Regions from separate parts of the Streptomyces profundus genome, predicted to be linked through region 4. Evidence: predicted binding sites of a transcription regulator. Region 4 holds the regulator's gene; each other region holds the start of a gene.
The links. The regulator HrcA, encoded in region 4, represses chaperone genes, less so after heat shock. The targets are predictions, from matches to a motif close to TTNGCACTCNGNNNNNCNGAGTGCNAA.
Positions count from the first base shown of each region.

Region 1 (7,507 bases), 970 kb from region 4:
ATGGCCTGGAGGGCGTCGGTGACCTGGATCTCGCCGCCGCGCCCTGGCTCCGTCTTGGTCAGCACGTCGAACACCGCGGGGTCCAGGACATAGCGGCCGATGACGGCGTAACTGCTCGGGGCCTCCGCCCGGCTGGGCTTCTCGACCAGGCCGGTCACGCGCAGCACCCCGTCGGCCGCCGGCTCGACGGCGGCGCATCCGTAGAGGTGGATCTGCTCGGGCTCGACCTCCATCAGCGCCACCACACTGCCGCCGTGCCGCTCGCGGACCTCGATCATCCGGGTCAGCAGCGGATCGCGCGGATCGATCAGGTCGTCGCCGAGCAGCACCGCGAACGGCTGGTCGCCGACGTGGGGTTCGGCGCAGAGGATGGCGTGGCCGAGGCCCCTCGGATCGCCCTGGCGGACGTAGTGCATGGTGGCGAGCGCGGTGGACTGCTGGACCCGGGAGAGGCGTTCGGTGTCCCCCTTGCGGCGGAGCGCGTCCTCCAGCTCGTAGTTGCGGTCGAAGTGGTCTTCCAGCGCTCGTTTGTTGCGTCCGGTGACCATCAGGACGTCGGTCAGTCCGGCCGCTGTCGCCTCCTCCACCACATACTGGATCGCCGGCTGATCGACGACCGGCAGCATTTCCTTGGGTGTGGCCTTGGTCGCGGGCAGAAACCGTGTGCCGAGACCAGCGGCGGGAATGACAGCCTTACTGATCCGAGGGCGCGCTGACGTCATGCCGATCACTTTATCCACCCGGTCCGTGCGTTACTGCCACAAGCCGCTGCGGCGCCGTGTTGTGAACGGTTCTGACTCATGGGTTGCGCGCGGGTTACCGGCTGGCTACTGCTTGGGGCGACGGAAGGGATGGTTGTGAAAGAAAAGATGCGCGATATTCACGCGGTGGATCGCGAGCGGGGCAGCGCGGTGGGGGCGGGCCGATGGCGTTGACGGAGGCGACGCGGCTGAAGCGCGCGGTGCGACGTGACCTGCTGGCCGTGCGTGCCGCGCTCGCCGACGACGAGGTGGCACAGGCCGCGGAGGCGCTGGCGGCCGGGGCGCTCGGGCTGACCGAGCTGGCCGACGCCGGCACGGTGGCCGCCTATGTCTCGGTGGGGCGCGAGCCGGGCACCCGACCGCTGTTGAACGCGCTGCGCGAGCGCGGCGTCCGGGTGCTGCTACCGGTGCTGTTGCCCGACAACGATCTGGACTGGGCGGAGTTCGACGGCCCCGGGCGATTGGTCGAGGCGGAGCACGCGGGGCGGGTGCGGCTCTTCGAGCCGGCCGGCCGCCGTCTCGGTCGCGCGGCTGTGACCTGGGCGGACACGATCCTGCTGCCCGGTCTCGCGGTCGACGCGCACGGCGTGCGGATGGGCCGGGGCGGCGGCAGCTACGACCGCGTGCTGGCCCGGGTCGAGGGATCGGAGGCGGATCCCGCGCTGGTCGCCCTGGTGTACGGGCACGAGATGGTCGACGCGCTGCCGAGCGAACCGCATGACCGACCGGTGCACGCCGCGCTCACCCCGGAGGGCGTGCACCGGTTCTGATCGTGATCGTCGCTCTCGTGCCCGCTATTCGCCGCTGCTTGTTCCGGACGGCGTCAGAGTGAGCGTGTTGGTCGACCGTTCCATGACCGCTTCCGGACTGCTGGGCCAGTTCAGATACTCGCCACGGGACCAGAGGTCGGTCTGGTCGGTGTAGTTGTCGTGGTAGGCGTGGCCGGAGGCGCCGGTGAGGTTGATCCACAGCGAGTCGTCGAACGCGTCCAGGCTGATGATCATCCGCATGGAGGGTACCCAGGTGATGTCATAGCCGCCGGCCGCGTTCCACCCGCTGGCGTCCACCGCGTCGGCGCCGCCAGCGAGGTTCCACGGGCCGCGGTTCAGCAGCCACTGCACGGGGCCGGGGCCCTCGGTGCCGAGCGTCTGGTTGTTGAGCATCAGCCGGTGCAGACGGCCCCAGTTCCAGGTGTCGATGTCCTTGCCCAGCTTGGCGGTCAGCTCGTAGCGCGCGTCGCGCATGGCCCGGGCGAGCAGCTCGTCGCGGTTCTCCGCGCCGGCGGCCTGGCTGGTCGCCGGCGTGCTCCACCAGTCGCTCTCCGGGTCCTCCAGCAGGTTCCGCACCACCTCGAACCAGCGGTCGCCCCCGTCCGGTTGGGCGTTCTCCGGGGACCGCTCGCCGCACTCCTCGATCAGCCGCTCGCCGCCGTCCAGGTCTTCGAGGGGTTCGGAGTCGTCGGCCGGTGAGACCCACAGGCACTGGTCCTCGACGCGCAGCTCCTTGGGCAGCTTGTTGCCGATGGACAGCTGTAGCAGGTTCCGCCAGACCGCGTTGTAGTAGGCGGCGCCCGGGGAGTCCGCGTCCTGGCTGAAGTCCCAGCCCACGAGCAGCTCCTGGGCGTCGCGCACATACGGGTCGGAGATCTCGATCTCCAGCAGGTACGGCACCAGGACCTTGGCCATCTCGTTGCTGTTGTCCAGCTGGATCGCCTGCATGTCGCCCATCGAGATCTTGCCGCCGTCCTCGATGGTGGCCTGGATCAGATCCTCGATCCGCTGGCTGCGGGTGCCGTAGCTCCAGTCGTCGGTGAGGTGGTAGCGGTACTCCGCCGGGGCGATCACGGACTGGTTGGCGGTGACGATGTAGCCCCGCTCCGGGTTGAACTCCCAGGGGAGTTCCTCGGGGGCGATGTAGTCGACCCAGTCGTAGGAGGAGTCCCAGCCGGGGGAAGGGTAGCGGCCGTCGCCGGCGCCCCTGATCGGGATCAGCCCGGGGGCCTGGTAGCCGATGTTGCCCTCGGTGTCGGCGTAGACGAGGTTCTGCGACGGCACCGCGAAGTCCTGCGCGGCGGCCCTGAAGTCGTCCCAGTCCGTCGCGGTGTTCAGGCCGAAGACCGCGTCCATGGTGTTGGTCGGCTCCAACGCCGTCCAGTTGAGCGAGATCGCGTAGCCGCTGCCCCGGTCGGGCGCGCCGGCGTCCACGGGAGCGCTGCCGCCGAGGGCCTCCAACTCCTCGTGCCGGTCGGAGACGATGGGGCCGTTGACCGTCGAACGAACGGTGATCTCCCGGGTCTCCCCGCCGGCCACCCGAATCTCCTCCTTCCGGGTGTCATAGGCGACCTGCTCACCGTCGCGCAGATAGTTGCCGTGGTCGAGCTTCTCCAGCCGGAGATCGGTCACATCCGCGCCGAGATTGGTCAGGCCCCAGGCGATGTCCTGGTTATGGCCGATTATCACGCCGGGCATTCCCGAGAAGGTGAAGCCGGAGACGTCGTAGGGGCACTCGGCCGAGACCTCGACGCAGTGCAGACCCATCTGGTACCAGACGCCGGGCAGCGACGGCGCCAGATGCGGGTCGTTGGCCAGCAGCGGCGCCCCGGTGGTGGTGTAGTCGCCGTGCACCACCCAGGAGTTGGAGCCGATACCACTGCCGCTCGGGCCCAGCAGCGCCGGCATCTCATCCAGCGTCTCGGCGAGCGAGGAGAGCTGCGTCGACACCCCGTCGGCTGCCCCGGCCGCGTCGTCGGGCAGGGCGTCGACGGGGTAGATGTCCCCGTTCTCCCCGCCGTTCTCGGTCACGATCGGTCGGTTCCGGTCGTACGGATAGTCCGGATACAGCTCCTCGACCTGCTCGGGAGTGAGCCGCTCGGTCAGAAACGCTCGGTCGATCTCGTCTTCCATGTTGCCGCGGAGGTCCCAGGCCATCGCCTTGAGCCAGGCCACCGAGTCGACCGGCTGCCATTCCTCCGGGCGGTAGTCGTTGACCAGGTCGAGGGCGGCGTACTCGACGGAGATCTCCTCCACGCTGTGCTCCGCCAGATAGGCGTTGACACCCTCCGAGTAGGCGACCAGGAAGTCCTTGGTCTCATCCGAAAGTTCGTTGTCGAATTCCTCCTGCGCGACCCGGTGCCAACCAAGCGTTCGTAGAAACGCATCGGTCTCAACCTGGTCCTCGCCGAACATCTCCGAAAGTCGCCCCGCGGTCATATGGCGACGTACATCCATCTCCCAGAAACGGTCCTGGGCGTGCACATACCCCTGGGCGCGGAACAGGTCCTCCGACGTCTCTCCGTACAGCTGCGGAATACCGTTGGCATCACGCTCCACGGAGACGGGCGCGGAAAGGCCGTCGATGGCGATCTCTCCCGAGACCTGGGGGAAGGACGCGCGTACGGTGGAGACACTCCAGTAGGCGCCGTAGCCGAGACCGGCCATGAGCAGCACGACGAGCGCGATCACGATCAGACGACCGCGTCGCCTGGGCTTCTTGGCGGGCATCTCTGTCCTTCACAGGGCAGCTGAGGCGGGTGGGAGCAACCATAGACATACGGCCACTGGGGTGAGCCTACGGGGAGTGGGAGGCCCGGGACGCCGCGCTCCCATGCCGGGCGAAGTGCGGCGAAAGCGTCCCAACCGCCGTGCCATGGGGCTCTGTCGGAGCCTCCGCCACCCGCGCGGGGCCCGGCGTGCCGGGCGCGGCCAGGGGCGCCCCGCGCCGCTTCCGGCGTGCGCCCCGGCGCGCGGAGGGCGGCGTGCCGGGCGCGCTCCGTCCGGGCGGTGTGGGCGACCCCGGAGGGGGCGGCGGTGGACTTCCGGCGGTGGAATGTTGCACGATGGGTCGTCGTTAGCACTCCACAGTGCAGAGTGCCAGGAGGAAGACGTGCCGACCTATCAGTACCAGTGCACCGCGTGCGACGAGGGTCTTGAGGTGGTGCAGAAGTTCACCGATGACGCCCTGACCGAGTGCCCCAGTTGTCAGGGGCGCCTCAAGAAGGTCTACTCGGCGGTCGGCATCGTCTTCAAGGGCTCCGGCTTCTACCGTAATGACAGCCGGAGCACCTCGTCCAGCAGCAGCCCGGCCTCGGGCGGGGCCAAGGGCGGCGAGAAGGCCGCGGCCTCGTCCGGCGAGTCCTCGAAGTCCGGCTCGGACTCCTCGTCCTCGGCCGGGTCGGCCACGACGGGCGGCGCCGGGCTCACCGGCGGCTCGTCGAGCAAGAGCAAGAGCACGGGCACCGCGGCGTCCGCCGCATGAGCCCTGCCGGCACGGGCGCGACCGGCTCCGCCGGCGCTGAGTCCGTCGAGGCCGCCGAGATCGGCGTCATCGGCGGGTCCGGTTTCTACTCGTTCCTGGACGACGTGACCGAGATCACAGTCGATACGCCCTATGGCGCGCCCAGCGACTCCCTCTTCCTGGGCGAGGTCGCCGGCCGCCGGGTGGCGTTCCTGCCGCGTCACGGCCGGGGCCACCACCTGCCCCCGGCCCGCATCAACTACCGGGCCAACCTCTGGGCCCTCAGATCCGTGGGCGCGCGCCAGGTGCTCGGTCCGTGCGCGGTGGGCGGCCTGCGGCCCGAGTACGGCCCCGGCACACTGCTGGTGCCCGACCAGCTCGTGGACCGCACCAAGACCCGGGTGGGCACGTTCTACGACGGCGAGACGCGCTCGGACGGGCAGCGGTCCAACGTGGTCCATGTCTCGCTGGCCGATCCCTACTGCCCGGCCGGCCGCCGGGTGGCCCTGGGGGCCGCGCGGGGACGGGACTGGGACGCGGTGGACGGCGGCACCATGTGCGTGATCGAGGGGCCGCGCTTCTCCACCCGGGCCGAGTCCCGCTGGCACGCGGCCCAGGGCTGGTCGGTGGTCGGGATGACGGGCCACCCCGAGGCGATCCTCGCTCGCGAACTTGAGCTGTGCTACACCTCGTTGGCCCTGGTCACCGACCTCGACGCGGGTGCGGAGGCCGGCGAGGGCGTCTCGCACGCGGAGGTGCTCGAAGTCTTCGGCCGCAACGTCGGGCGTCTGCGGGACGTGCTCTTCGACGTGGTGAGCGGACTGCCGAAGGAGCGCGACTGCCTCTGCGCCACGGGGCTGTCGGGCCAGGACCCGGGCATCACGCTGCCCTAGGGGGGCCGGGCGGCACAGCGGGTCGGGAGCCCGGGCCATTGTGCTGGGCCGCCGTCCCGCGCGTGGGCGCCCTCTGGCGCACCTCGCCGAGGACGGAACCGGCGTGGGTGAATTCCCTGCGGAGTGGCGGCTGTTCAGTCCGTGCACGGGCGACGTGTCACTCGTTCGGGTGATGGGCTTTTCCACAGGTCAGAGGTTGTCCACAGGCTTCGGCGGGATTCTCACGCGGCGGGCAGAGTGGCGCCATGAGCCCCTATCCGGACGCCGCCGAGGCGGCCCTCAGAACGCCCGGCCTTCCCGCCGAGCCGCCCGATCCCATCCGTCGCGCCCGTCGGGGCCGCGCCCCCGACCAACGCGCGTCCGCCGCCTGGGCGGCGGTGGGCCACGGCTCCCGGGGTGGGCCGGCGGCGCCTTCCGCTGCGGGCGCCCGCGCGCCGCAGTGCGGCGTGGTGCCGTCCTTCGCCCCCATTCGCCCGCGTGGCTCCCGCCGCCCGCTGTGGTGGCTGCTGCGCCGCCGGCGGCCGGTGGCCGGGGTGCTCGCGCTGCTGGCGGCGCTGGTGTCGCTGCTGCTGCCCCATGCCGGGGCCGAGCCGGCGAGCCCACCGGACCCGCTGGTCAGCGGCGGTTCGCCGGCCGCCCAGGAGGCGGACGATGAGCCTCAGGCTGCCGCCGCGGAGCCGAGGCAACTCTCGTTGACGCTGCCGATCGCGGATCCGGCCTCGGTTCGCTCGCTCACGCCCGGGGATCGAGTCGACGTGTTCGCCACCGCGCCTTCGGGCGGGGGAGCGGAGGGGGGCTCGTCCGGTGTCCCCGAGGCCAGGCTGGTCGCCAGCGGCGCCAGGGTGGCCGAGGTGCCGGAGCCCCCCGGCGGGGCGGCGGAGGAGCGCGGCACGGCGCTCTCCTCGGGCGTCGAGCCGGATGGCCTCGGGGCACGGCTGGTGCTCTCCGTCGCCCCCGACACGGCGGCCGAGCTGGCGGGCGCGGCGGCCGGTTCGACGCTGGCGGTCGCGCGATGGTGAGCGCCCGCCGGGGGCGATGTCCGGATTGGACAGCCTCCCGCGGCATGTTGCACGGTGACCCGCACGGAATCCCGGGGCCCCGGGGCGCGCGCGGTGCGCGGTGGCCGAGTGGGGCGGAAGAGAGGCGAAACGGTGAGCGAGGAAGAGCGGGGCGGCAAGCGGGCCCTCACGGAGGCGAGGGGGGTGCTGGCCGGCTTCCGCGAGTTCCTGATGCGTGGGAACGTGGTGGATCTGGCGGTGGCCGTGGTCATCGGGGCCGCGTTCACCAACATCGTGAACTCGGTGGTCGAGGGGGTGATCAACCCCATGGTGGGTGCCTTCGGCACCCAGGATCTCAACGAGTACCAGTCCTGCCTGCGCGGGCTCTGCGAGGAGGACGCCAACGGCGTGATGCAGGGCATCCCGATCCGCTGGGGCTCGGTGATCAGCGCCTCGCTCACCTTCGTGATCACGGCGGCGGTGGTCTACTTCCTGATGATCCTGCCGATGACCCGCTATCTGGCGCGGCGCAAGGCCAAGCAGCCGGTGGAGCCGGTGGCGAAGACCGATCTGGATCTGCTGGCCGAGATCAGGGACGAGCTGGTGGCGCTGCGGGCCGCCA
Region 1 is NZ_CP082362.1:4,050,458-4,057,964, forward strand. Features, by position in the region: gene galU (UTP--glucose-1-phosphate uridylyltransferase GalU) at 1-722, opposite strand, end outside; gene K4G22_RS17940 (5-formyltetrahydrofolate cyclo-ligase) at 926-1,531, shown strand; gene K4G22_RS17945 (penicillin acylase family protein) at 1,556-4,261, opposite strand; gene K4G22_RS17950 (FmdB family zinc ribbon protein) at 4,644-5,015, shown strand; gene K4G22_RS17955 (S-methyl-5'-thioadenosine phosphorylase) at 5,012-5,887, shown strand; gene K4G22_RS17960 (RcpC/CpaB family pilus assembly protein) at 6,133-6,906, shown strand; gene mscL (large conductance mechanosensitive channel protein MscL) at 7,039-7,507, shown strand, end outside.
Region 1: K4G22_RS17950 (FmdB family zinc ribbon protein) is a predicted target of HrcA. The motif match lies at 4,608-4,634, and genes of this name have one in related genera.

Region 2 (7,507 bases), 2.6 Mb from region 4:
GTGGTGGTGGAGTGGGGCGAGGACCGCGTCGAGGAGCTGGCCGACGACCGGCTGCACGTGGTGATCCACCGCGCCCTGACACAGGCCCCCGCCGGCGAGGGCGCCGAAGACCCCCGCGAGGTCACCTTCCGGGCCGTCGGCCCCCGTTGGCAGGGCGTGGACCTGGCGGCCGGCCTGGCCGGCTGACCGGCCCCGGCTTCCCGGATCAGGGCACCACCACGACGACGGAGCCCTCGGTGGCGAACTCCCACATCACCTCGCCGTCGGCGCGCGTCTGACGGACGGCGCCGGTGCGCTGGCTGGCCTCGGGGTTGGGCGTGGAGCCGTCGACCGCCGCCGAGAAGCCGAACACCGTTCCGTCGTCGGCCGTGTGGAAGATCACCGAGTGCTCGATCGCCACCCCGTCGGAGCCGGTGCCCTGCTCCCAGCGGGAGGTGATGGCATAGCTGCCGGGATCCGGGCTCTGGGAGCTGGGGAAGACCTCGTACGTCCTGGTGACGGCCTCGCCCGTGCCGTCCTCGCTCTCGTCGACCAGCCAGATGCGCCGCTGCTCCAGCGCGTACACCACGCGGCGGCCCTCGCCCGACTCGGCCGGCAGCGCCGGCTGTTCGTCCACGACGCCGCCATCGGCGCCGCCGTCCGCGTTGTCGCTGCCGCCCTCGGTCTCCTCGGCGGGCGGCGCGGCGGGCGTGCTGGGCGGCCAGTTGTCGGCGGCCGACGCCTGGTACGCGAAGAAGCCGACGACGGCGAGCGCCGCGGCGGTCAGTGCGGTGACGAAGACACCGGAGCTTGAGCCTGAGCTGTGGCGCGCCACGGTTCGTTGCCGCCTTTCGCGATGCGGACGCCGCCTTCGCGACGGGTCGGACGCGCGGATGCGGTTCCGCGCCCGTCGACGCTACCAGGCGTCGGCGGCCCCCCGGCGGAGCCGTACGCTTGCTGCGTGCTGCTGCTCGCCATGGACACCGCCACCCCGGCCGTCACGGTCGCCCTGTTCGACGCGGACGCGGACCGCGTCCTCGCCGCCGTGGAGCGGGTGGACGCCCGCAGACACGGGGAGTTGCTGATGCCGGCCGTCGACCGGGTGCTGACCGAGGCCGGGCGCGGGCTCGACGAGGTCACGGGGCTGGTCGCCGGCACCGGGCCCGGGCCCTACACGGGGCTGCGGGTCGGCCTGGTGACGGCGGCGGCGCTGGGCGCGGCCCGTTCGCTGCCGGTGTACGGCGTCTGCACGCTGGACGGCGTCGCGTTCGCCGCCGGTCTCGACGAGCCGTTCGTGGTGGCGACGGACGCCCGCCGCAAGGAGGTCTACTGGGCCGGCTACGCGGACGCCGTGACCCGCCTCGAAGGCCCGGCCGTCGACAAGCCGGCCGAGATCGCCGAACGGGTCGCGGGCCGCCCGGTGGTGGGCGCCGGCGGGGCGCTCTACCCGGACTCCTTCCCCGGCGCGCGACCCGATCTGCCGGCGCACGCCTCGGCGGGCGCGCTGGCCGCTCTCGCCGCGCGCCGGCTCGCGGCCGGCGAGGATCTTGACGCGCCCCAGCCGCTCTATCTGCGCCGCCCGGACGCCAGGGAGCCGGCCGGCTACAAGGCCGTCACCCCGCCGCCGGCCGAAGCGGTCGCCCGCCGATGACGGAGGTCGTGCTGCGCGCGATGCGCTGGTGGGACATCGAGCCCGTGCTGGCCCTTGAGGCGGAGCTGTTCGCCCAGGACGCCTGGTCGGCGGGCATGTTCTGGTCCGAACTGGCCGGCGCCGGCGGCCCCGAGCCGACCAGGGAGTATCTGGTGGCCGACGCGGCGGACGAGGTGGGCCTGGCCGGCTACGCGGGCCTCGGCGTCGCGGGGGACACCGCCGAGGTGATGAGCATCGCCGTCACGGGGGCCCACCAGGGCACCGGGCTCGGGGCGAGGCTGCTGACCCGGCTGATCGAGAGCGCCGGCGCCTTCGGCTGCCGCGAGGTCATGCTGGAGGTCCGGGTGGACAACGAACCGGCCAAGCGGCTCTACACCCGCTTCGGCTTCCGACAGATCGGCGTGCGCCGGGGCTACTACCAGCCCGGCAACCGGGACGCGCTGGTGATGCGCAAGGAACTCGCCCCCGAGGCGACACGAGGGAAGTCCTGAGGAATGGCTGACGAACCACTGGTCCTGGGCATCGAGACCTCCTGCGACGAGACGGGCGTCGGCGTGGTCAGGGGGACCACGCTGCTGGCCGACGCCGTCGCCTCCAGCGTCGACGAACACGCCCGCTACGGCGGCGTGGTGCCGGAGATCGCCAGCCGGGCGCATCTGGAGGCGATGGTCCCCACCATCGAACGGGCCCTGGCCGAGGCCGGGGTCGCGGCGAGCGATCTGGACGGGGTCGCGGTCACCGCAGGGCCCGGGCTCGCCGGCGCGCTGCTGGTCGGCGTCTCGGCGGCCAAGGCGTACGCCTACGCCCTGGACAAGCCGCTCTACGGGGTCAACCACCTGGCGTCGCACATCTGCGTCGACCAGCTGGAACACGGCCCGCTGCCCGAGCCGACGATGGCGCTGCTGGTCTCGGGCGGCCACTCCTCGCTGCTGCTGGCGCCCGACATCACCACGGACGTCCGCCCGTTGGGCGCCACCATCGACGACGCGGCTGGCGAGGCGTTCGACAAGGTCGCCAGGGTGCTGGGGCTCGGCTTCCCCGGCGGCCCCGCGATCGACCGCGAGGCCAGGCGCGGGGATCCGGCCGCCATCGCGTTCCCCCGTGGGCTGACCGGGCCGAGGGACGCGCCGTTCGACTTCTCGTTCTCCGGGCTGAAGACGGCGGTCGCGCGCTGGGTGGAGACCCAGCGCAGGGCCGGTGTCGACGTGCCGGTCGCCGATGTGGCGGCCTCCTTCCAGGAGGCGGTCACCGATGTGCTGACCCGCAAGGCGATCCGCGCCTGCCGCGCCGAGGGTGTGGACCATCTGATGATCGGCGGCGGGGTCGCCGCCAACACGCGGCTGCGCGCGATGGCCGAGGAGCGGTGCGCCGCCGCCGGCATCACGCTGCGGGTGCCCCGCCCGGGGCTGTGCACCGACAACGGGGCGATGGTCGCCGCGCTGGGCGCGGAGATGGTGGCCAGAAACCGCCCCCCGTCCGCGCTCGGCCTGCCGGCCGACTCCTCCCTCCCGGTCACCGAACCGCTGGCCCCGGCCGGGGTGACCCGCTGATGGCGGTCACCCTGATGTGGGAGGCGAAGGCCGCCCCGGGACGCGGCGCCGAACTGCTGGCCTGGGCCCGCGCCCAGCGCCTCGACCCGCCGCCCGAGCGCCGGGAGACGTTCACCGCGCCCGGCGACCGGGTGCTGGTGCTCACCTGGTGGCCGAACGATCACCCCGACCTGCCCGAACTCCCTTCCCCCCCACCCACCTTGCTCGCCCGCCCACCCCACCACTGGCGCTTCACCCCCGTCCCCTCCTGAACCACGACCGACCGACCACCGCCCCGGCCGGGGGCGTGCGGCCGGGCGTCGCACGGGCTACAGCGGGTGCCCGATGAGCATGCTGGGGGCGCCGGCCACACGGGTGAGGAAGACGGTGGCGGTCCCGCGACCGCGTGGTTTGACGCGGCGCAGCAGCTCCTCGGGAGTGAGCGGCGAGCCGCGCTTCTTGACGGTGAGGGTGCCGATGTCCCGCTCCCGCACCAGCGCCCGCAGCCGCTTGAGGTGGAACGGCAGCACATCGGTGATCTCGTAGCCGGTCGCGTAGCGGGTGGCGGCCGGCCGGTCGCAGGTCAGATAGGCGATGCTCGGGTCCAGCAGCCGGGCGTCCAACGTTTCGGCCACCGCGCCGACCAGGCCGGCCCTGATCACCGCGCCGTCCGGCTCGTAGAGATAGCGTCCCGGCTCGCCGGCCGGCGCCGGCTCGGGGGCGCCCGTCAGGCTGTGCCCGCCCGGCAGCACGGTGGCCCGGCGGGTGCCGGGCGCGGCGCCGGCGCCGAACCACAGCACCGCCTCCTTGACCTCGCCCCGGTGGGAGACCCATTCGGCCTCGGCCGCCGCCGGGATCGCCTCGTGCGGCACGCCTGGCGCGATCTTCAGCGCGGCGCGCGGCAGCCGGGCGGCGAGCGCGGTCGCCCAGGACAGCGGCGGGGAGTAGCCCTCGGGGTCGAAGACCCGGCCCCGGCCGCCGCGTCGGGCGGGATCGACGAAGGCCGCGTCGAAGCCGCCCACCTCCAGGTCCTCGACGGCGGCTTCGACGGCGGCCTCGCGCACCTCGATCCGGTCGGCCAGGCCGAGCGCCGCCGCGTTGGCGCGGGCGACGGCGCAGGTCAGCGGGGAGCGGTCGACGGCCAGGACCCGCGCCCCTGCGCGCGCCAGCGCGATCGCGTCGCCGCCGACGCCACAGCACAGATCGGCCACCCGCGCCCCGCCCGCGCCGGCGAGCCTGGCGGCGCGCCACGCGGCGACCTCGCTTCGGGTGGCCTGTTCCACGCCGTCGGGGGTGAAGTACATCAGCGCGGCGTCGGCGCCGAACTTGGCGGCGGCCCGCTGCCGCAGCCGGGCCTGGCCCAGCGCGGCGGCGACCAGTTCGGGCGGGTGCTCCCGGCGCAGCCGGGTCGCGGCGGACAGCTCCTCGGCCGGGGTGATCGAGCGGAGCTCGTCGAGCAGCCGCTGGCCGGGTTCGGTGAGCAGGGCGCCGAAGGTCTCGGTCGCGTGCGGGGGGTCGGCGGGGGCTGGGGGAGGTGGGGCCACCCGGGTCATTCTGCCCCCGCCGTCGGGACGGGCTGCGGGGGAGTCGTCGGAAGCGGTGGCAGCATCCCGAACCATGAAGCTAATCAGACAAGTAGGACAAAATGAATGGCTGGATCGGTTCCGTCCCAAGGTCAGGACCCCGCGCCACGCCAAGCCCCGCGAGGAGGGCCGGCCGCCCGGGCGCCCGGCCTCGGTCCGGGCCCGCGCGGTGCTGCGCCGCTACGGCGCGCTGGGCGGCGCGACGATACTCGCCGTGGTCTGCTCGGGCGTCGGACTGCCGCCTCCGTTCCGTCCCGACCCACCGGACGAGGCGCCGCGCTGGCGCGCCCTCACCGCCGAGGCCGTCGCCCCCGCCGCGCTCGGCGAGCTGGCCCTCGGCGCGCCGCAGCGTGTCCAGGCGCCCGGTATCGCGGAGTCGCTGGGGGCGTACGCCGAGCGGTTGCAACGCGCCGAAGCGAGCCGGGGGGCGGCCGTCAAGGCGTGGAAACTGCGCCACGCGCCGCTGCGCGCTCCCGTGCCCCCCAAGGAGAAGCCCCGCCTCACCAGCGAGCCGGGACATCTGACCGGCGAGGGCCTGCCGCCGGTGATCGTCCAGGTGCCGACGGACCAGAAGGTCATCTTCCTCACCATCGACGACGGCGCCGACAAGGACCCGAGGCTGCTCGACATGCTGCGCGAGCTGGAGATCCCGGTCAGCGGCTTCCTGGCGGACGAGGTGGCCCGCGCCGACTACGGCTACTTCCGCGAGGCCCAGCGCGAGGGCTACGCGATGCACAACCACTCCATCAACCACCGGGAGATGAACCGTCTCTCCCTGGCCGAGCAGCGGGCCGAGATCTGTGGTCAACAGGCCATCATGGAGAAGGAGTTGGGCCACCGACCGGTGCTCTTCCGGCCGCCGTACGGCGCCTATGACGAGAACACCCTGCGGGCGGCGGCCGACTGCGGCATCGAGCTGGTGCCGCTCTGGGCGGCCGAGGCGTTCCCCGACCGGATCGACTTCGGGCGGCCCGACGGGAAGTTCCACCCGGGCGACATCGTGCTCACCCACTTCAGGGGCGAGCACGAGTGGGGAGCCGATATGACCGACATGGTCCGCCTGTTGGTCGACACGGCGACCGAACAGGGCTTCGCCATCGCCCGCCTTGAGGACTATCTCTGACCGGGACGCGGGCCGGGAACGCGCCCCGAGGCACCTCCGCCGGCCGCCGCGCTGGCACTCTAGTTGACTGAGTGCTAACTCCCGCCTAATGTCGTGGCTGGCACTCTCACTCAAGGAGTGCCAGAACGTGCGACGGGCGGACTCGGCACCCGCGACGACGGGTCCTCCAGGTCGCCATCCAGACAGATAACCCCGTGAGATCTCCGAAGGGGGAGGTCGGATCGTGACGACCGCCAGTTCCAAGGTTGCCATCAAGCCGCTTGAGGACCGCATCGTGGTCCAGCCGCTCGACGCCGAGCAGACCACGGCCTCCGGCCTGGTCATTCCGGACACCGCCAAGGAGAAGCCCCAGGAGGGCACCGTCCTGGCCGTGGGCCCGGGGCGCTTCGAGGACGGCAACCGCCTGCCGCTCGACGTCAAGGTCGGCGACATCGTGCTGTACAGCAAGTACGGCGGCACCGAGGTCAAGTACAACAACGAGGACTACCTCGTCCTCTCGGCCCGCGACGTGCTCGCGATCGTCGAGAAGTAAGCGCCCGACGCCAGGGTGCGTCGTCCGGGTCGTCGCGAGCTCGCGAAGGTCCGGACGGCGTGCCCTGGTCGCGTCGCGCCCCGGAATCCCGTGCCGAAGTCTCATGCCGGGGCCGGGGCGCGGCGTAATCCCAGCGGCCGGTGCGCGGCCTGATCCACGCGGCCTGATCCAAGAGGAAACAAAGGGACACCCACCCATGGCGAAGATCCTGAAATTCGACGAGGACGCCCGTCGGGCCCTTGAGCGCGGCGTCAACCAGCTGGCGGACGCGGTCAAGGTGACCATCGGCCCCCGGGGCCGCAACGTCGTGATCGACAAGAAGTTCGGCGCCCCCACCATCACCAACGACGGCGTCACCATCGCGCGCGAGGTCGAGGCGGAGGACCCGTACGAGAACCTCGGTGCGCAGCTGGTGAAGGAGGTGGCCACCAAGACCAACGACATCGCTGGTGACGGCACCACCACCGCGACCGTGCTGGCCCAGGCGCTGGTCCGCGAGGGCCTGCGCAACGTGGCCGCCGGCGCGTCCCCCTCCGGTCTCAAGCGTGGGATCGACGCGGCCGTCGAGGCCGTCGCCGAGGATCTGCGCGCCAGCGCCCGGCCGATCGACTCCAAGGAGGACATCGCCGCCGTCGCCGCGCTGTCCGCCCAGGACAAGCAGGTCGGCGAGCTGATCGCCGAGGCCATGGACAAGGTCGGCAAGGACGGTGTGATCACCGTCGAGGAGTCGCAGACCTTCGGCCTCGACCTGGACTTCACCGAGGGCATGGCCTTCGACAAGGGCTACCTCTCGCACTACATGGTCACGGACCAGGAGCGCATGGAGGCCGTCCTCGACGACCCCTACATCCTGATCCACCAGGGCAAGATCTCCTCCATCCAGGACCTGCTGCCGCTGCTGGAGAAGATCATGCAGTCCGGCGGCTCCCGCCCGCTGCTGATCATCGCCGAGGACGTGGAGGGCGAGGCGCTGTCCACCCTCGTCGTCAACAAGATCCGCGGCACGTTCAACTCCGTCGCGGTCAAGGCCCCCGGCTTCGGCGACCGTCGCAAGGCGATGCTCGGCGACATGGCCACCCTCACCGGTGGCACCGTGATCTCCGAGGAGGT
Region 2 is NZ_CP082362.1:2,467,145-2,474,651, reverse strand. Features, by position in the region: gene tsaE (tRNA (adenosine(37)-N6)-threonylcarbamoyltransferase complex ATPase subunit type 1 TsaE) at 1-186, shown strand, start outside; gene K4G22_RS10685 (hypothetical protein) at 206-814, opposite strand; gene tsaB (tRNA (adenosine(37)-N6)-threonylcarbamoyltransferase complex dimerization subunit type 1 TsaB) at 941-1,630, shown strand; gene rimI (ribosomal protein S18-alanine N-acetyltransferase) at 1,627-2,121, shown strand; gene tsaD (tRNA (adenosine(37)-N6)-threonylcarbamoyltransferase complex transferase subunit TsaD) at 2,125-3,180, shown strand; gene K4G22_RS10665 (hypothetical protein) at 3,180-3,431, shown strand; gene K4G22_RS10660 (THUMP-like domain-containing protein) at 3,489-4,712, opposite strand; gene K4G22_RS10655 (polysaccharide deacetylase family protein) at 4,912-5,865, shown strand; gene groES (co-chaperone GroES) at 6,089-6,397, shown strand; gene groL (chaperonin GroEL) at 6,594-7,507, shown strand, end outside.
Region 2: groES (co-chaperone GroES) is a predicted target of HrcA. The motif match lies at 5,917-5,943, and genes of this name have one in related genera.

Region 3 (7,507 bases), 1.1 Mb from region 4:
GGTTCCCGGACACGGGCGGGTGTCTCGTGGGCTGGGCCGAGCACGGCGGGTCGCTTGCCGTGACAGCCCCGGCGCGGCCGTTCTCGGCCGGTTCCCGGAAGCCTCCGCTGCCGACCCGACGGGGTCGGTTGGCCGCGTGCCCAACCCGAGTTGGGCGGCTTCGTGCCGCCCGGCCGGCGCCCCGCAGGGGACCGCGGGGTCAGGCGGTCGTTCGGAGGGCCGTGAGTTGGGCCAGGAACCAGGCGGTGGGGGGGAGGGCCGTGGCCGTGTTCGCGAGGCGGCGGGACCGCGCCGCCCGGGTGGCCTGGTCGAGCGACAGCGCCTCGTGCAGCGCCTGGGCCGTGCCCGCGATGTCGTACGGGTTCACCAACAGCGCGTCCGGGCCCAGCTCTTCGGCCGCGCCCGCCTCCCGGGAGAGGACCAGCGCGCAGCCGTTCTCGGAGACCACGGGGACCTCCTTGGCGACCAGGTTCATCCCGTCCCTGATCGGGTTGACCAACGCCACGTCCGCCATCCGGTAGGCCGCCAGGGAGCGCGCGAAGTCGTCCTTCACATGCAGGATCACCGGCGTCCAACCGTCCTCGCCGAACTCCTCGTTGACCGCGTCGGCGACCCGCGAGACCTCGGCCGTGTACGCGCGGTAGAGCGCGAGATCCTGGCGCGACGGGTAGGCGAAGGCGATATGCGCGACCCGGCCACGCCACTCCGGGTGGTCGGTGAGCAGCCGCCGGTAGGCCAGCAGGCCGCGCACGATGTTCTTGGACAGCTCCGTGCGGTCCACCCGGACGATCGTCGCCCGGCCGGGGCCGACGCGCTCCCGCAGCTCCGCCAGCCGCTCGTCCACGTCCGGACGGCCGGCCCGGTCCCGCAGGAACGCCGCGTCGGCGCCCAGGCCGTGCACGCCGATCCGCGTGGTGCGCCCCTCGTGGGTGACGGAGTCAGGCGTGGTCTCGGCGCCCAGCAGCGCCGCGCAGCACGCGATGAAGGCGTCCGCCCAGCGGCGGGTGAGGAACGCGGCCCGGTCGGCGCCCAGCACGCCGAGCAGCACCTCGCGGGCCACCGGGTCGGGCAGCACCCGGAACAGCTCCGGCGGCGCCCACGGGGTGTGCGAGAAATGGCCGATCCGCAGGTCGGGCCTGCGTTCCGCGAGCAGCCCCGGGACCAGCGCCAGATGGTAGTCCTGCACCAGCACGGCCGCACCCTCGGCGGCCTCCTCGGCCAGCGCATCGGCGAACGCCAGGTTGTACGCGCGGTAGTGCTCCCACCGCGCCTCGAACTCGGCGTCGAAGATCGGCTCCAGCGGCGTCTGGTACAGCAGGTGGTGGACGAACCACAGCACGGAGTTGGCGATGCCGTTGTACGCGGCGTCGAAGGTCTCGCTCGGGATGTCCAGCATCCGCACCGACTGGCCGCCGGTGTCCGCCGCCGGGGGCCGGCCGTCGAAGGCGCGCGCGGCGGCCCTGTCGTCCTCGCTCAGCGCCGCGCAGACCCAGGTGCCCGCGTCGGCGCCCAGCGCGGAGAGGCCCGACACCAGGCCCCCGCCGCCGCGCTTGGCGGTCAGCGAGCCGTCGTCGGCCGAGCGCGTGTAGCTCACCGGGCCTCGGTTGGAGGCCACCAGCACCTGGCCGGCTGTCTCGGGAAGCTCGGCGGTCATCGGGGATCCGTCTCTGTCGCGACGAGGGGCGAGGAAGGGCCAGAAGCCCCATGGGCTCACGCCGGAGGCTAGCCAGCTGTGACGGGCGGGAAACGTGTGCCACGTCACAGCCGGCCGGACTCGGGCGGTGCTCCGGGCCCGGAACGGGCCCGTTCCGGGCGCTACGCCGCCTGCCGGGCCGCGTACTCGGGGATGGTCGACATGGGCGGGCGTTCGTCGGCGAGGATCGGATGGGTCTCGGGCGTGAAACCGCCGTCCTCGGTCCGCTGGAACTGCGTCAGCCCGATCCGGCTGGGCAGCATCGTGCCGGGGAGCCGGCACTGCGCGGTGCGCATGATCGCCGCCGACATCCGGCCCAGCGCCTGGCCGTCCTGATGCCGGTGCTTGCGCTCCCCGACATCGACCTGACCCACCGCGTCGAGCCCCGCCACGTTGAGCGTGTCGATCAGCAGGCCCAGCTCCACGCCGTAGCCGACGGGGAACGGGAGCCGCTCCAGCAGCGATCTGCGGGCCGCGTACTCACCGCCCAGCGGCTGGACCACGCCGGCCAGCTGCGGCCAGTGCAGGTTCAGCAGCGGTCGGGCGACCAGCTCCGTGACCCGGCCGCCCTGGCGGGCGCCGGACGGCTGGTCGCCGAGCGGACGGTCGTACATGGCCTTGACCAGCTGCACGTCCGGCTCGGTGAGCAACGGGCCGAGGGTGCCCGAGACGAAGCGGGAGTCGAAGTCCCGCAGGTCGGCGTCGACAAAACAGATGATCTCCCCACTGGTCGCCAGCAGCGACCGCCAGAGGACCTCGCCCTTGCCGGGGAGGGTCGGCACGCGGGGCAGTATCTCGTCCCGGTGCACGACCTTGGCGCCCGCCGCCGCGGCCACCTCCGAGGTGCGGTCGGTGGACCCCGAGTCCACCACGAGTAGCTCGTCGATCAGTGGCACGTCCTCCATCAGGTCGCGCCGCAGCGCTTCCACGATGGCACCCACCGTGGTCTCCTCGTTGAGCGCGGGGAGAACCACGCTGATGCTGCCGGCCGCTCCCGCCGCACGCTTGGCGTGCAGCAGTTGCGCCATCGAGCGGTCAGTGACGCCCCAGGACCGGCGGCTCAGCCACTTCTCTGCCTCTTCCAGCACGAATGTCGCTCCTGTTCGATTCAGCCACATTTGCATCCGTATGGCCGCGTCTGCCCCTTCCTGGGGTGGCCCAACCCGCTGCCGCCGGGTTTTCTGGCCACCTGCTCGGGTCGTCTCGCGGAGCGGACGGCCCGAGCCATTGTGCGGGCTGTCCGTTACAGTCTCGAACAGCGCAGGTGTCCTCCGCATATCGGGACCGCGTTGACAACCACATACCGACAACCGCATACCGCTCATCCAGAGGGGCAGAGGGAACGGCCCGTTGAAGCCCCGGCAACCCTTCCACCGGATCTCGTGACAGCACGAGGCTCTCCGGTGGGGCAGGTGCCAATTCCGTCCTGTGGCGAGAGCCGCCACGGGGAAGATGAGGAGAAGGGCCTCGTACCCATGTCTGTACTCACCTCGGCCAACGCCGACGAGTCCGCCGAAACCTCCGGCTCCCCCGGTTCCTCAGGCTCCGACGTCGATCTCGGACCCGCCGCCGCGCTCTCCTGTCGCGAGTGCGGCGAACGCTTCCCGCTCGGGCCGATCTTCGCCTGCGCGTCCTGTTTCGGGCCGCTTGAGGTCGCCTACGACCTGCCAAGCGGCGATCCCGAGGCGCTGCGCCGCACCATCGAGTCGGGCCCCAACAGCATCTGGCGCTACGCGCCGCTCCTGCCGGTGCCGGCCGATGTGGCCGAGAAGCCCAACCTCAACCCGGGCTGCACCCCGCTGGTCCGGGCCGACCGGCTGGCCGCCGAACTGGGCGTCACGGGCGGCCTGTACATCAAGGACGACTCCGCCAACCCGACCCACTCGTTCAAGGACCGGGTGGTGGCGAACGCGGTGGAGGCGGCGCGCGCCTTCGGGTTCACCACCCTCTCCTGCTCGTCGACCGGCAACCTCGCCGGCGCCGTGGGCGCGGCGGCTGCCAGGGCGGGCCTGCGGTCCTGCGTGTTCATCCCGCACGATCTGGAGCAGGGCAAGGTGGTGATGGCCGCCGTCTACGGCGGCGAGCTGGTCGCCATCGAGGGCACCTACGACGATGTCAACCGGTTCTGCAGCGAGCTGATCGGCGATCCGATCGGCGAGGGCTGGGGCTTTGTCAACGTGAACCTGCGGCCTTACTACGCCGAGGGTTCCAAGACGCTCGCCTACGAGATCTGTGAACAACTGGGCTGGAAACTGCCCGGCCAACTGGTGATCCCGATCGCTTCCGGTTCACAACTGACCAAGATCGATAAGGGATTGAAAGAGCTGATCAAGCTCGGCCTGGTCGAGGACCGTCCCTACAAGATCTTCGGCGCCCAGGCCGAAGGCTGCTCCCCCGTCTCCCGCGCCTTCCGCGAGGGCCATGACGTGGTCCGCCCGGTGAAACCGGACACCATCGCCAAATCCCTCGCCATCGGCAACCCGGCCGACGGCCCCTATGTGCTGGACATCGCCCGGCGCACCGGCGGCGCGGTCGAGGACGTGGACGACGAGCAGATCGTGGCCGCCATCAAGCTGCTGGCCAGGACCGAGGGCATCTTCGCCGAGACCGCCGGCGGCGTCACCGTCGGCGTGACCCGCAAGCTGCTGGCCGCCGGGCTGCTCGACCCGGAGGCGACCACCGTCGTCCTCAACACCGGCGACGGCCTGAAGACCCTGGACGCGGTGGCACCGACCACCGGCCCGTCCGCGACCATCCGTCCGAACCTGGACTCGTTCCGAGAGGCTGGCCTGGCATGAGCGTCACCGTCCGCATCCCCACCATTCTGCGTACCTACACCGACGGCCGGTCCGAGGTCACGGCCGAGGGCGGGACGCTCAACGAGGTGCTGGCCGACCTGGACCGCAACCACCAGGGCATCGCCGGCCGGGTCCTGGACGACGAGGGCAAGTTGCGGCGCTTCGTGAACGTCTATGTGAACGACGACGACGTCCGCTTCACCGAGGGCCTCGCCACGCCGACCCCGGACGGCGCCGGCGTCTCCATCATCCCGGCGGTCGCCGGCGGCTGACGGGCCGCCGACGACGGCCCCGAGGTGTGGCCGCTTCCGCCCCGTGACCTGCGGGTCGCGGGGCGGAAGCGTGCACGCTGGCGATACAGTGGCAGGGTTCTGAGCCCCTCCCGGTGGCGAAAACGTGCCACTCGCATATGAATGCGCGACCCGCGCGCAAATTATGTGCCGGAAATTGATGCACCAATTGTCTGGTTGGCCAGAAAAAACCCCGTCGAAATGCTCAACTACCTGCGCTTTCGCGGTATTTGCCCGTTCTGGTGGCGCGAGAATTCTCCGGCGAATGGCCTGTTGCACTGGGCGTCCGTCCAGATACATTCAGCGGCGGTCGAACGTTCCGGCGCACACCCCCACACCGCCCGGGGGTGGAGTCTGAGAGGTCTGACCCGGGTCCGCGAGGTGTGGGCTCGTGAAAAGGCCGGCAAAATGGGGAGTAAGGAATGGCTCAGGGCACCGTCAAGTGGTTCAACGCGGAGAAGGGCTACGGCTTCATCGCGGTAGACGGTGGTGCGGACGTGTTCGTCCACTACAGCGCGATTCAGATGGACGGCTACCGCACCCTGGAAGAGGGGCAGCGGGTCGAGTTCGAGATCTCTCAGGGGCAGAAGGGTCCACAGGCCGACATGGTCCGGGTGACTGCCTGAACCGCCGAGCGTTACCGCAGCCTTACCGCAGGCCCGCACCCGTCCAGGGTGCGGGCCTCGCTGCGCGCTGGCCGCGCGCTGGCCAGGCGCCCCCCTGGGGCGCGTAGGCGCGAACGCCAGCGTGGGGCCCCCTTCGGGGCCCCAGCCACGCGGCGGGCGCCCCCGGGCGCTGGCCCGCCCCTTCCCGTGCCACCGCCGGCGCCGCACGGGCCGCGACGCGGCCTGCGTGCGGCTGCGAGAGGGCGCTCCGCCCGGGGCTGGCCCGGGCGCGCCCTCTTCGCCGTGTCGGGCTCGGCCGGGTGCTGGTGTGCCCGTTTCGGCCACTGCCCGTGGCGGGAACGTGCCGGTAGCGGGGGCAGGGCCCGGGAGGTTCGGCGCCCGCCGGGCCGTGCCCGGCCCCGGCCCGGCGGAGCCGCGTCGCGTACCTGCCCGGAGGGGCTACCCAGGCTTCGCCCGGGGGTGCCCCCAAAACGTGCGCGCGGCAGCTCTGGCGAGCTGCCGCTTGCTCCCCCAGGCTTCGCCCGGGAGGTGCCCCCAGTCGTGCCAGCGGCCGGCTTCGAAGGGGCCCACGCTTGCACCCCCAGGCTTCGCCCGGGGGTGCCCCCAAAACGTGCAAGCTCCGCCCCCAGAGGGGCCTACGCTTGCACTCTCCCCCTCCGAGTGCTAATCATGGGCGTTAGCACTCTACGGGTGAGAGTGACAGCAAGGACCGGTTCGGTGAGGTTCTTCGGTGGGGTGGGGTAAGGAACCATCCCCCAGGGGCCGTCCGTCGCGGGCGCCAGCGCGGTCCGGAGTAATCCACCCCTGTTCTGGGAGGACCCCTTCACATGGCCAAGATCATCGCGTTCGACGAGGAGGCGCGGCGCGGCCTTGAGCGCGGGATGAACCAGCTCGCCGACGCCGTCAAGGTCACGCTGGGCCCCAAGGGCCGCAACGTCGTCCTGGAGAAGAAGTGGGGCGCCCCGACGATCACCAACGATGGCGTGTCCATCGCCAAGGAGATCGAGCTGGAGGACTCCTACGAGAAGATCGGCGCCGAGCTGGTCAAGGAGGTCGCCAAGAAGACGGACGACGTCGCCGGCGACGGTACGACGACGGCGACCGTCCTGGCCCAGGCGCTGGTCCGGGAGGGCCTGCGCAACGTGGCCGCCGGTGCGAACCCGATGGCGCTGAAGCGCGGTATCGAGGCCGCCGTGGAGAAGGTCTCCGAGGCCCTGCTGAGCCAGGCCAAGGAGGTCGAGACCAAGGAGCAGATCGCCTCCACCGCGTCCATCTCCGCGGGCGACCCGCAGATCGGCGAGCTGATCGCCGAGGCCATGGACAAGGTCGGCAAGGAAGGCGTCATCACGGTCGAGGAGTCGCAGACCTTCGGCCTTGAGCTTGAGCTGACCGAGGGCATGCGCTTCGACAAGGGCTACATCTCGGCCTACTTCGCCACCGACATGGAGCGGATGGAGTCGGAGCTTGAGGACCCCTACATCCTGATCGTCAACTCCAAGATCGGCAACGTGAAGGACCTCCTTCCGCTGCTGGAGAAGGTCATGCAGTCGGGCAAGCCGCTGCTGATCATCGCGGAGGACGTCGAGGGCGAGGCGCTGTCCACCCTGGTCGTCAACAAGATCCGGGGCACCTTCAAGTCGGTCGCCGTCAAGGCTCCCGGCTTCGGTGACCGTCGCAAGGCCATGCTCGGTGACATCGCCATCCTCACCGGTGGCCAGGTCATCTCCGAGGAGGTCGGCCTCAAGCTGGAGTCCGCCACCCTCGACCTGCTGGGCCGCGCCCGCAAGGTGGTCATCACCAAGGACGAGACCACCATCGTCGACGGTTCCGGCGACAGCGACCAGGTCCAGGGTCGGGTCAACCAGATCCGTGCCGAGATCGAGAACTCCGACTCGGACTACGACCGCGAGAAGCTCCAGGAGCGTCTGGCGAAGCTGGCCGGCGGCGTGGCCGTCATCAAGGCCGGTGCCGCCACCGAGGTGGAGCTGAAGGAGCGCAAGCACCGCATCGAGGACGCGGTGCGCAACGCCAAGGCCGCCGTCGAGGAGGGCATCGTCGCCGGTGGTGGCGTGGCCCTGCTCCAGGCCGCCTCGGCGCTGG
Region 3 is NZ_CP082362.1:3,896,851-3,904,357, forward strand. Features, by position in the region: gene K4G22_RS17220 (alpha,alpha-trehalose-phosphate synthase (UDP-forming)) at 200-1,654, opposite strand; gene K4G22_RS17225 (glucosyl-3-phosphoglycerate synthase) at 1,816-2,781, opposite strand; SAM riboswitch class I at 3,012-3,152, shown strand; gene thrC (threonine synthase) at 3,169-4,491, shown strand; gene K4G22_RS17235 (MoaD/ThiS family protein) at 4,488-4,763, shown strand; gene K4G22_RS17240 (cold-shock protein) at 5,204-5,407, shown strand; gene groL (chaperonin GroEL) at 6,235-7,507, shown strand, end outside.
Region 3: groL (chaperonin GroEL) is a predicted target of HrcA. The motif match lies at 6,048-6,074, and genes of this name have one in related genera.

Region 4 (7,507 bases):
ATGGGCCGACGGACCATGTCGCGCGGATCGCGCCCGCGCAGTCCCACGGCTGGCGGATCTACGCCGACTTCCTCATCGGCGCCGGCCACCTTCGCATCGCCGTGGCGACCCAGCCGAGCGTCTACTGGGCATCGGGGACCCGCCTGCTGCGGGACCGACTCGCCGCGTCCGGCGGCGATGTCGTCGAACTGGACCTGTCCGCGCTCGCCCCCGACGCCCTGGGCGACCGGCTCGTCGACAGCGGCGCGACGGCCCTTCTGCTGCTGGTCGGCCATCCGGAGCCGGCGGTGTCGATCGTCAGATCCGTCCGCCGCGACCCGCGCCTCGCCGGGATCATGATCGGCGCCCCGGCCGGGCAGCCGGAGTTCGCGGAATGGGCGAGGGAGCTGGGCGACGAGGGCGCCGCGATCCCCTTTCTGCGCTATCTGCCCGAGCGCCTCGGCCCGCTCGGCGCGCGGGTCGGGACGGCGCTCCGCGAGCGACTGGGCGAAGCGCCGTCCTTTGTCGCCTTCGAGGGCCATGACACGATCACCGTCCTCGCCGAGGTGCTGCGGGCGCGTGCCGACCAGCCCTGGCCGCTCGTCGATGTCGAAGGCACCAGGGGTCGGATCACGTTCTCCCCCCCGCCGGGCGGCGGCGTCTGGCAGTGGGCCCGGCCGCCGGTCCAGGTCGTCGACCGGGATCCGGGTGACCCGACCCGCCTCCGGATCCGCCACCCCGGCTGAGCGGTTCGGCGGCCCGGGGCGGGAACGGACGTGACGCGGCACGCGGACCAGGTACGCGTCGCGGTCGAGCGGGTCGTCGTCCGTGCCCGCCCGGCGTGGCGGTGGTCCTTCGACCGACCGGTAGTGCGCGAACTCGGCCTCCAACGCGCCCTCGCCGCCCGTCAGTTCCGGTAGTCGCCGGGCCAGGGCGTGCACCCGGCCGGCCGGGACGGTGCCCGTCAGCGGCAGCGCCCGACCGTCCGGGACCGGCGCCCTGGCCGGGCGCCGAGGCCGCCCAGCACGGGCAGCACCGTGCCATGGGCATCGGCCGGGATCCAGGGCCTGGGCCGGCCCGTGGCTCGACCCCCGCCGGGCGGGCGTCAGCTCCAGCGGCCTGTGCGGGTGAGCAGCACCGCGGCGGCGGCCGGGCCGGCCGTCGAGGTGCGGAGGACGGTGGGGCCGAGCCGGTACGCGGTGGCGCCCGCCGCCGTGAAGGCGGCCAACTCGGCCTCGGTGACGCCCCCTTCGGGGCCCACCACGAGCACGAGATCGCCCTCGGGCGGCAGCGCGGCCGTGGCCAGCGGCAGGTCCGTGGACTCGTGCAGCACGCCGGCGAACGCGGCGTCGGCCAACAGGCGGGCCACGCCCGCCGTGTTGAGGGGCTCAGGCACCGCCGGCACCCGCAGCCGGCGGGCCTGCTTGGCCGCCTCCCTGGCGGCGGCGCGCCAGCGCTCCAGCGCCTTGGCGCCGCGCTCGCCCTTCCACTGGGTGACACAACGGGACGCGGACCAGGGCACGATGGCGTCCACGCCGGTCTCCGTCATGGTGCTCACGGCCAACTCGCCCCTGTCGCCCTTGGGCAGGGCCTGCACCACCGTGATCCGGGCGGCGGGCGCGGGCTCCACTCGGCGCTCGACGACCTCGACCGTCAGCCGGTCACGCCCGGCGACCTCGGCCACCCGGCCCAGCGCGCCGGCGCCAGCGCCGTCGCTGAGCACGATCTCCTCGCCGACCCGCAGCCGGCGCACCGCCACCGCGTGACGCCCCTCGGGGCCGTCCAGCGTCAGCGGCGCACCCGCGTCGGCGTGCGCCAGGGACTCGACCAGAAAGACGGGCGCGCTGCTCATCGCCCGTTGAACGCATCCTTCAGGCGGGAGAAAAGGCCCTGCTGTCCCGGCTGGAACTGGCCCAACGGCCGTTCCTCGCCACGGAGTTTGGCGAGCCGCCGGAGCAGCTCCTCCTGCTCGGGGTCGAGCTTGCCCGGGGTCTGTACCTCGACATGCACCACCAGATCGCCCCGGCCGTTGCCGCGCAGATGCGTGACGCCCCGGCCGTGCAGCGGGATGGACTGGCCGGACTGCGTGCCCGGGCGGATGTCCAACTCCTCCTGGCCGTCCAACGTCTCCAGCGGTACCTGGGTGCCGAGGGAGGCGGCCGTCATCGGGATGGTGACCGTGCAGTGCAGATCGTCGCCCCTGCGCTGGAAGACCGCGTGCGGCTTCTCCTGGATCTCCACATAGAGATCGCCGGGCGGGCCGCCGCCGGGGCCGACCTCGCCCTCGCCGGCCAGCTGGATCCGGGTGCCGTTGTCCACGCCGGCGGGGATCTTGACGTTGAGCGTGTGCCGGGTGCGGACCCGGCCGTCGCCGGCGCAGTCCGGGCAGGGCGTGGGCACGACCGTGCCGAAGCCCTGGCACTGCGGGCAGGGCCGGGAGGTCATCACCTGGCCGAGGAACGAGCGGGTGACCTGGGAGACCTCGCCGCGACCGCGACACATGTCGCAGGTCTGCGCCGAGGTGCCGGGCGCCGCGCCCTCGCCGTTGCACGAGTTGCACACCGTGGCGGTGTCCACCTGGATTTCCTTGGTGGTGCCGAAGGCGGCCTCGTTGAGGTCGATGGCCAGCCGGATCATGGCGTCCTGGCCGCGCCGGGTACGCGACTTGGGGCCGCGCTGGGACGCCGTGCCGAAGAAGGCGTCCATGATGTCGGAGAAGTTGCCGAAGCCGGCGCCGAATCCGGCGCCCGCGCCCGAAGCGCCCCCGAGCGGATCGCCGCCGAGGTCGTACATCTGCTTCTTCTGCGGATCGGAGAGCACCTCGTACGCGGTGTTGATCTCCTTGAACCGCTCCTGCGTCTTCGGGTCCGGGTTCACATCCGGGTGCAGCTCCCGGGCCAGCCGGCGAAATGCCTTCTTGATCTCGTCCTGGGAGGCGTCTCGCTGCACGCCCAAGACCGCGTAGTAGTCCGTCGCCACCTAGTTCTCCGCGAGGATTTGTCCGACGTACCGTGCCACTGCGCGCACCGCTCCCATCGTTCCTGGGTAGTCCATCCGGGTCGGTCCGACCACGCCGAGCTTCGCGACCGCTTCGTCTCCTGAACCGTAGCCGACCGAGACAACCGATGTGGAGGTGAGGCCCTCGTGAGCGTTCTCATGCCCGATACGCACGGTCATCTCCGAGCCGTTCGCCTCACCCAGCAGCCTCAGCAACACCACCTGCTCCTCCAGCGCCTCCAGCACCGGCCGGATCGTGAGCGGGAAGTCCTGCCCGAAACGCGTGAGGTTGGCGGTGCCGCCGATCATCAGCCGTTCCTCGGTCTCCTCCACCAGAGTCTCCAACAGGGAGGCCAGCACCGTCGAGACCGCACCCCGCTCGTCCAGGCCGAACGCCTCGGGGAGATCGGCCACCAGACGCGGCACATCGGGGAAGCGCTGGCCGACGATCCGGCTGTTCAGCCGGGCGCGCAGATCGGCGAGCGAGGTCTCGCCGAGCGGCACCGGGCAGTCGATCATGCGTTGTTCGACGCGGCCCGTGTCCGTGATCAGCACCAGCATCACCCGCGCGGGGGCCAGCGCCAGCAACTCCACATGGCGGACCGTCGAGCGGCTGAGGGACGGGTACTGGACGACGGCGACCTGCCGCGTGAGCTGCGCCAACAGCCGCACCGTGCGGGCGATCACATCGTCCAGGTCGACCGCGCTGTCGAGGAAGTTCTGGATCGCCCTGCGCTCGGGCGACGACAGCGGCTTGACGCCGGCGAGGCGGTCGACGAAGAGCCGGTAGCCCTTGTCCGTGGGCACCCGGCCGGCGCTGGTGTGGGGTTGGGCGATATAGCCCTCCTCCTCCAGCGCGGCCATGTCGTTACGCACGGTGGCCGGCGAGACCTGGAGGTTGTGCCGCTCGGTCAACGCCTTGGAGCCCACCGGCTCCTCGGTGCCCACGTAGTCCTGGACGATGGCCCGCAGCACCTCAAGCCTGCGCTCGCTGAGCACGCCGCACACCTCCCGTCCGGCCCATCCGTTCCCCGATGTCCCACTGAGCTGCCCCACTGGGTTCTCCCACTGGAGTCCCACTGGCACTCAGCCGCTCGGAGTGCCAGGACCTGACCCAGTGTACGGCGGGGTAGCCCGCCCAGGGAACGAGCGGCGACGACCGAACCGAGAACGGGTCGGGCCCGCGCCGAGCCGGCACGGAGCCGGCGCCAAGCCCGATAGCGTCGCCGCCATGGCGAGCGAGGACGGCGTGCGGGACGGGACGAGCGGCGCGTGGCAGCGGATCGCGCCGGGAATCTGGCGCCGGCGGCTGCCGGGTTGGGACGAGACGGTGGGCGCGGTGGTCGGCGAGGACGGGGTGCTGCTGGTGGACGCCGGCCCCTCGTTGACCGTGGGTGACCAGCTGCGTCGGGAGCTGGCGGAGCTGGTCGGGCGGCCGGCCGTGCCGGTGCGCTGGCTCGCGGTCACCCACCCGCACTTCGATCATCTGCTGGGCGCCGGCGCCTTCCCCGGCGCCCAGCGCCTGGCCGCCGACGGGCGCACCCCGCCCTGGCTGGCCAGCGATCGGACGGTGACCGCCGACGCGGTCAGGCACGGCCTCGATCCGGCCGACGCGGAACGCGCCCGGCGTGCGCTCCCGGCGCCTGACCGGCTGGTGGACGAACGCCTGGTGCTGCCGCTGGGCAACGGTCGGCGGGCCACCCTGCTGAACCTGGGCGCCGCGCACTCAGGCCACGATCTGGCCGTGCTGGTCACGGACGGCGAGGATGCCCCCGGGGTCGTCTTCTGCGGCGATCTGGTGGAGGAGTCGGGCGAGCCCCAGGCGGGTTCCGACGCCGAACCCGCGCGCTGGCCGGCCGCGCTCGACCGGCTGTTGGCCGCCGGCGGCCCTGCCGCCCGCTATGTGCCCGGCCATGGCGCGGTGGTGGACGCGGCGTTCGTCCGCGCCCAACGGGCCGCGCTGGCGGCGCGCTTCGGCGGCGCCGGGGTCGCCCCGGGCGGGACGCCGGCGTGATCGAATGAGGGCATGCGCGCGCGTTCCTATAACCCGGATCTGACCCCGCCGTGGAAGCGCCCCCGGGCCGTGCCCGAGGTGCCGGCCGACCCAGGGTTGGTGGTCGAGGAGGTGACCACCGGCTTCTGCGGGGCAGTGATCCGCTGGGAGAAGACGGCCGAGGGGCCGACCGTCACCCTGGAGGACCGGTTCGGCGGCCACCGGGTCTTCCCGATGGCGCCGCGCGGCTTTCTCCTTGAGGGGCGCGAGGTGACGCTGGTGCGCCCCGCGCAGGCGGCGCCCAAGCGCCCCGCGCGCACCGCCTCCGGGTCGGTGGCGCCGCCCAGGGCGCGGGCCAGGGTGGCGCGCGCCGGTCGGATCTTTGTGGAGGGCCGGCACGACGCGGAGCTGGTGGAAAGGGTCTGGGGCGACGATCTGCGGGCCGAGGGCGTGGTGGTGGAGTTCCTGGCGGGGGTGGACGATCTGCCGTCGGTGGTCCGGGAGTTCGGGCCGTCGCCCGAGGCCAGGCTGGGCGTGCTCGTCGACCATCTGGTCCCGGGCTCCAAGGAGTCGCGGATCGCCGACGCGGTGCGCGCGGAGTACGGCGAGGACCTGGTGCTGGTGGTCGGGCATCCGTTCGTCGACATCTGGGCGGCGGTCAAGCCGTCGGCGGTCGGCATTCCCGCCTGGCCGGAGGTGCCGCGCGGCCAGGACTGGAAGACGGGCGTCTGCCAGGCGCTGGGCTGGCCCCCCAACACCGGCGCCGCCTGGCAGCGGGTGCTGCGCGGCGTACGGAACTTCCGAGACCTCGACCCGGCCCTGCTCGGCCCGGTCGAGCACCTGATCGACCACGTCACGGTCGGCGGCCCGGCTGGGCCCGTCAACTAGGCCCTGCCCGACGAACACGACCAGGGACAAAGCGGACGGCACGCGCCGGGCGACAGCGGAACGGACGGCAGGCGGCAGGCGGCAGGCGGCAGGCGGCGGCGGAACGGACGACACGCGCCGGGCGGAAGCGAAGCGAGCGGACCACGGACGTCGGACGGCAGCGGAACGGACGACACGCGCCGGACGGAAGCGAAGCGAGCGGACCACGGACGTCGGACGGAAGCCCGACGACGACAGCCCCGCGACGCCTGTCCGCGCGCAAGGGCGAACAGCACACGCCGGGCGGCAGCGGAGCGGACGGTGGACGAAGGCCCGTCAGCAGAAGCCCGACGAGCACAGCCCCGAGCCACCGCTCCTTAAGACGGCGTCGGACAGCACGCGCCAGGCGGAACCCCACAGGCCCACGCCTCCGAGCGCCCACCCCCGCCGCCCGACGCCGCCGCCGGGCGGCGGGGCGGTGGGGTGGGGCGGCCCAACCCCCGGAGGGCACCGCTCGGCGGATCACGGACAATGGCGGTATGCCCTCCGCCCTGCCCGATGGTGAGCCCATGCCCGACGACGGCGCGCTGCCGCCGTCCGCGCTGGCCGGCGCCGCCGATCGGCCGCTCGCCTTCTATCTGCATGTGCCCTACTGCGCGACCCGCTGCGGCTACTGCGACTTCAACACCTACACCGCCCAGGAGCTGCGCGGCTCCGGTGGGGCGCTGGCCTCCCGGGAGAACTACGCGGCGGTGCTGACGGAGGAGGTCCGGCTGGCCAGGAAGGTGCTCGGGGACGACGCGCGCCGGGTCGCCACCGTCTTCGTCGGCGGCGGCACCCCCACCCTGCTGCCCCCGGCCGATCTGGGGCGGATGCTGGACGCGGTGCGCCAGGAGTTCGGCCTCGCCCCTGACGCGGAGGTCACCACCGAGGCCAACCCGGATTCGGTGGACGCCGCCGGGCTGGTCGCGCTGCGCGCCGCCGGGTTCAACCGGATCTCGTTCGGGATGCAGAGCGCCCGCCCGCATGTGCTGCGGCTGTTGGAGCGCACCCACACGCCAGGCCGCCCCGAGCTGGCCGTCGCCGAGGCGCGGGCCGCCGGCTTCGACCATGTCAACCTGGATCTGATCTACGGCGCCCCAGGCGAGAGCGAGGCGGACTGGGGAGCGTCCCTCGACGCCGCCATCGGCGCCGGCCCTGACCATGTCTCCGCCTACTCGCTGATCGTGGAGGAGGGCACCAGGCTCGGGCAGCGGGTGCGTCGCGGCGAGGTGCCGATGACGGACGACGACGTGCACGCCGACCGTTACCTCCAGGCGGACGCGGTGCTGTCGGCGGCCGGCTTCTCCTGGTACGAGGTGTCCAACTGGGCCACCACCCCGGCCGGCCGCTGTCGGCACAACGAGCTGTACTGGACGGGCGCCGACTGGTGGGGCGCGGGCCCCGGCGCGCACAGTCACGTCGGCGGGCTGCGCTGGTGGAACGTCAAGCATCCGGGAGCGTACGCGCAGGCCCTGGCCGAGGGGCGCTCGCCCGGCGCCGGGCGGGAGGTGCTCACGCCGGAGGACCAGCGGGTGGAGCGGGTGCTGCTGGAGCTGCGGCTGGTCGAGGGCTGCCCGCTGACGCTGCTGCGCGCCGAGGGGCGCGCGGCAGCGGAACGCGCGCTGGCCG
Region 4 is NZ_CP082362.1:5,018,971-5,026,477, reverse strand. Features, by position in the region: gene K4G22_RS22160 (ABC transporter substrate-binding protein) at 1-725, shown strand, start outside; gene K4G22_RS22155 (hypothetical protein) at 756-899, shown strand; gene K4G22_RS22150 (16S rRNA (uracil(1498)-N(3))-methyltransferase) at 1,085-1,831, opposite strand; gene dnaJ (molecular chaperone DnaJ) at 1,828-2,958, opposite strand; gene hrcA (heat-inducible transcriptional repressor HrcA) at 2,959-3,975, opposite strand; gene K4G22_RS22135 (MBL fold metallo-hydrolase) at 4,208-4,990, shown strand; gene K4G22_RS22130 (DUF3097 domain-containing protein) at 5,003-5,857, shown strand; gene hemW (radical SAM family heme chaperone HemW) at 6,376-7,507, shown strand, end outside.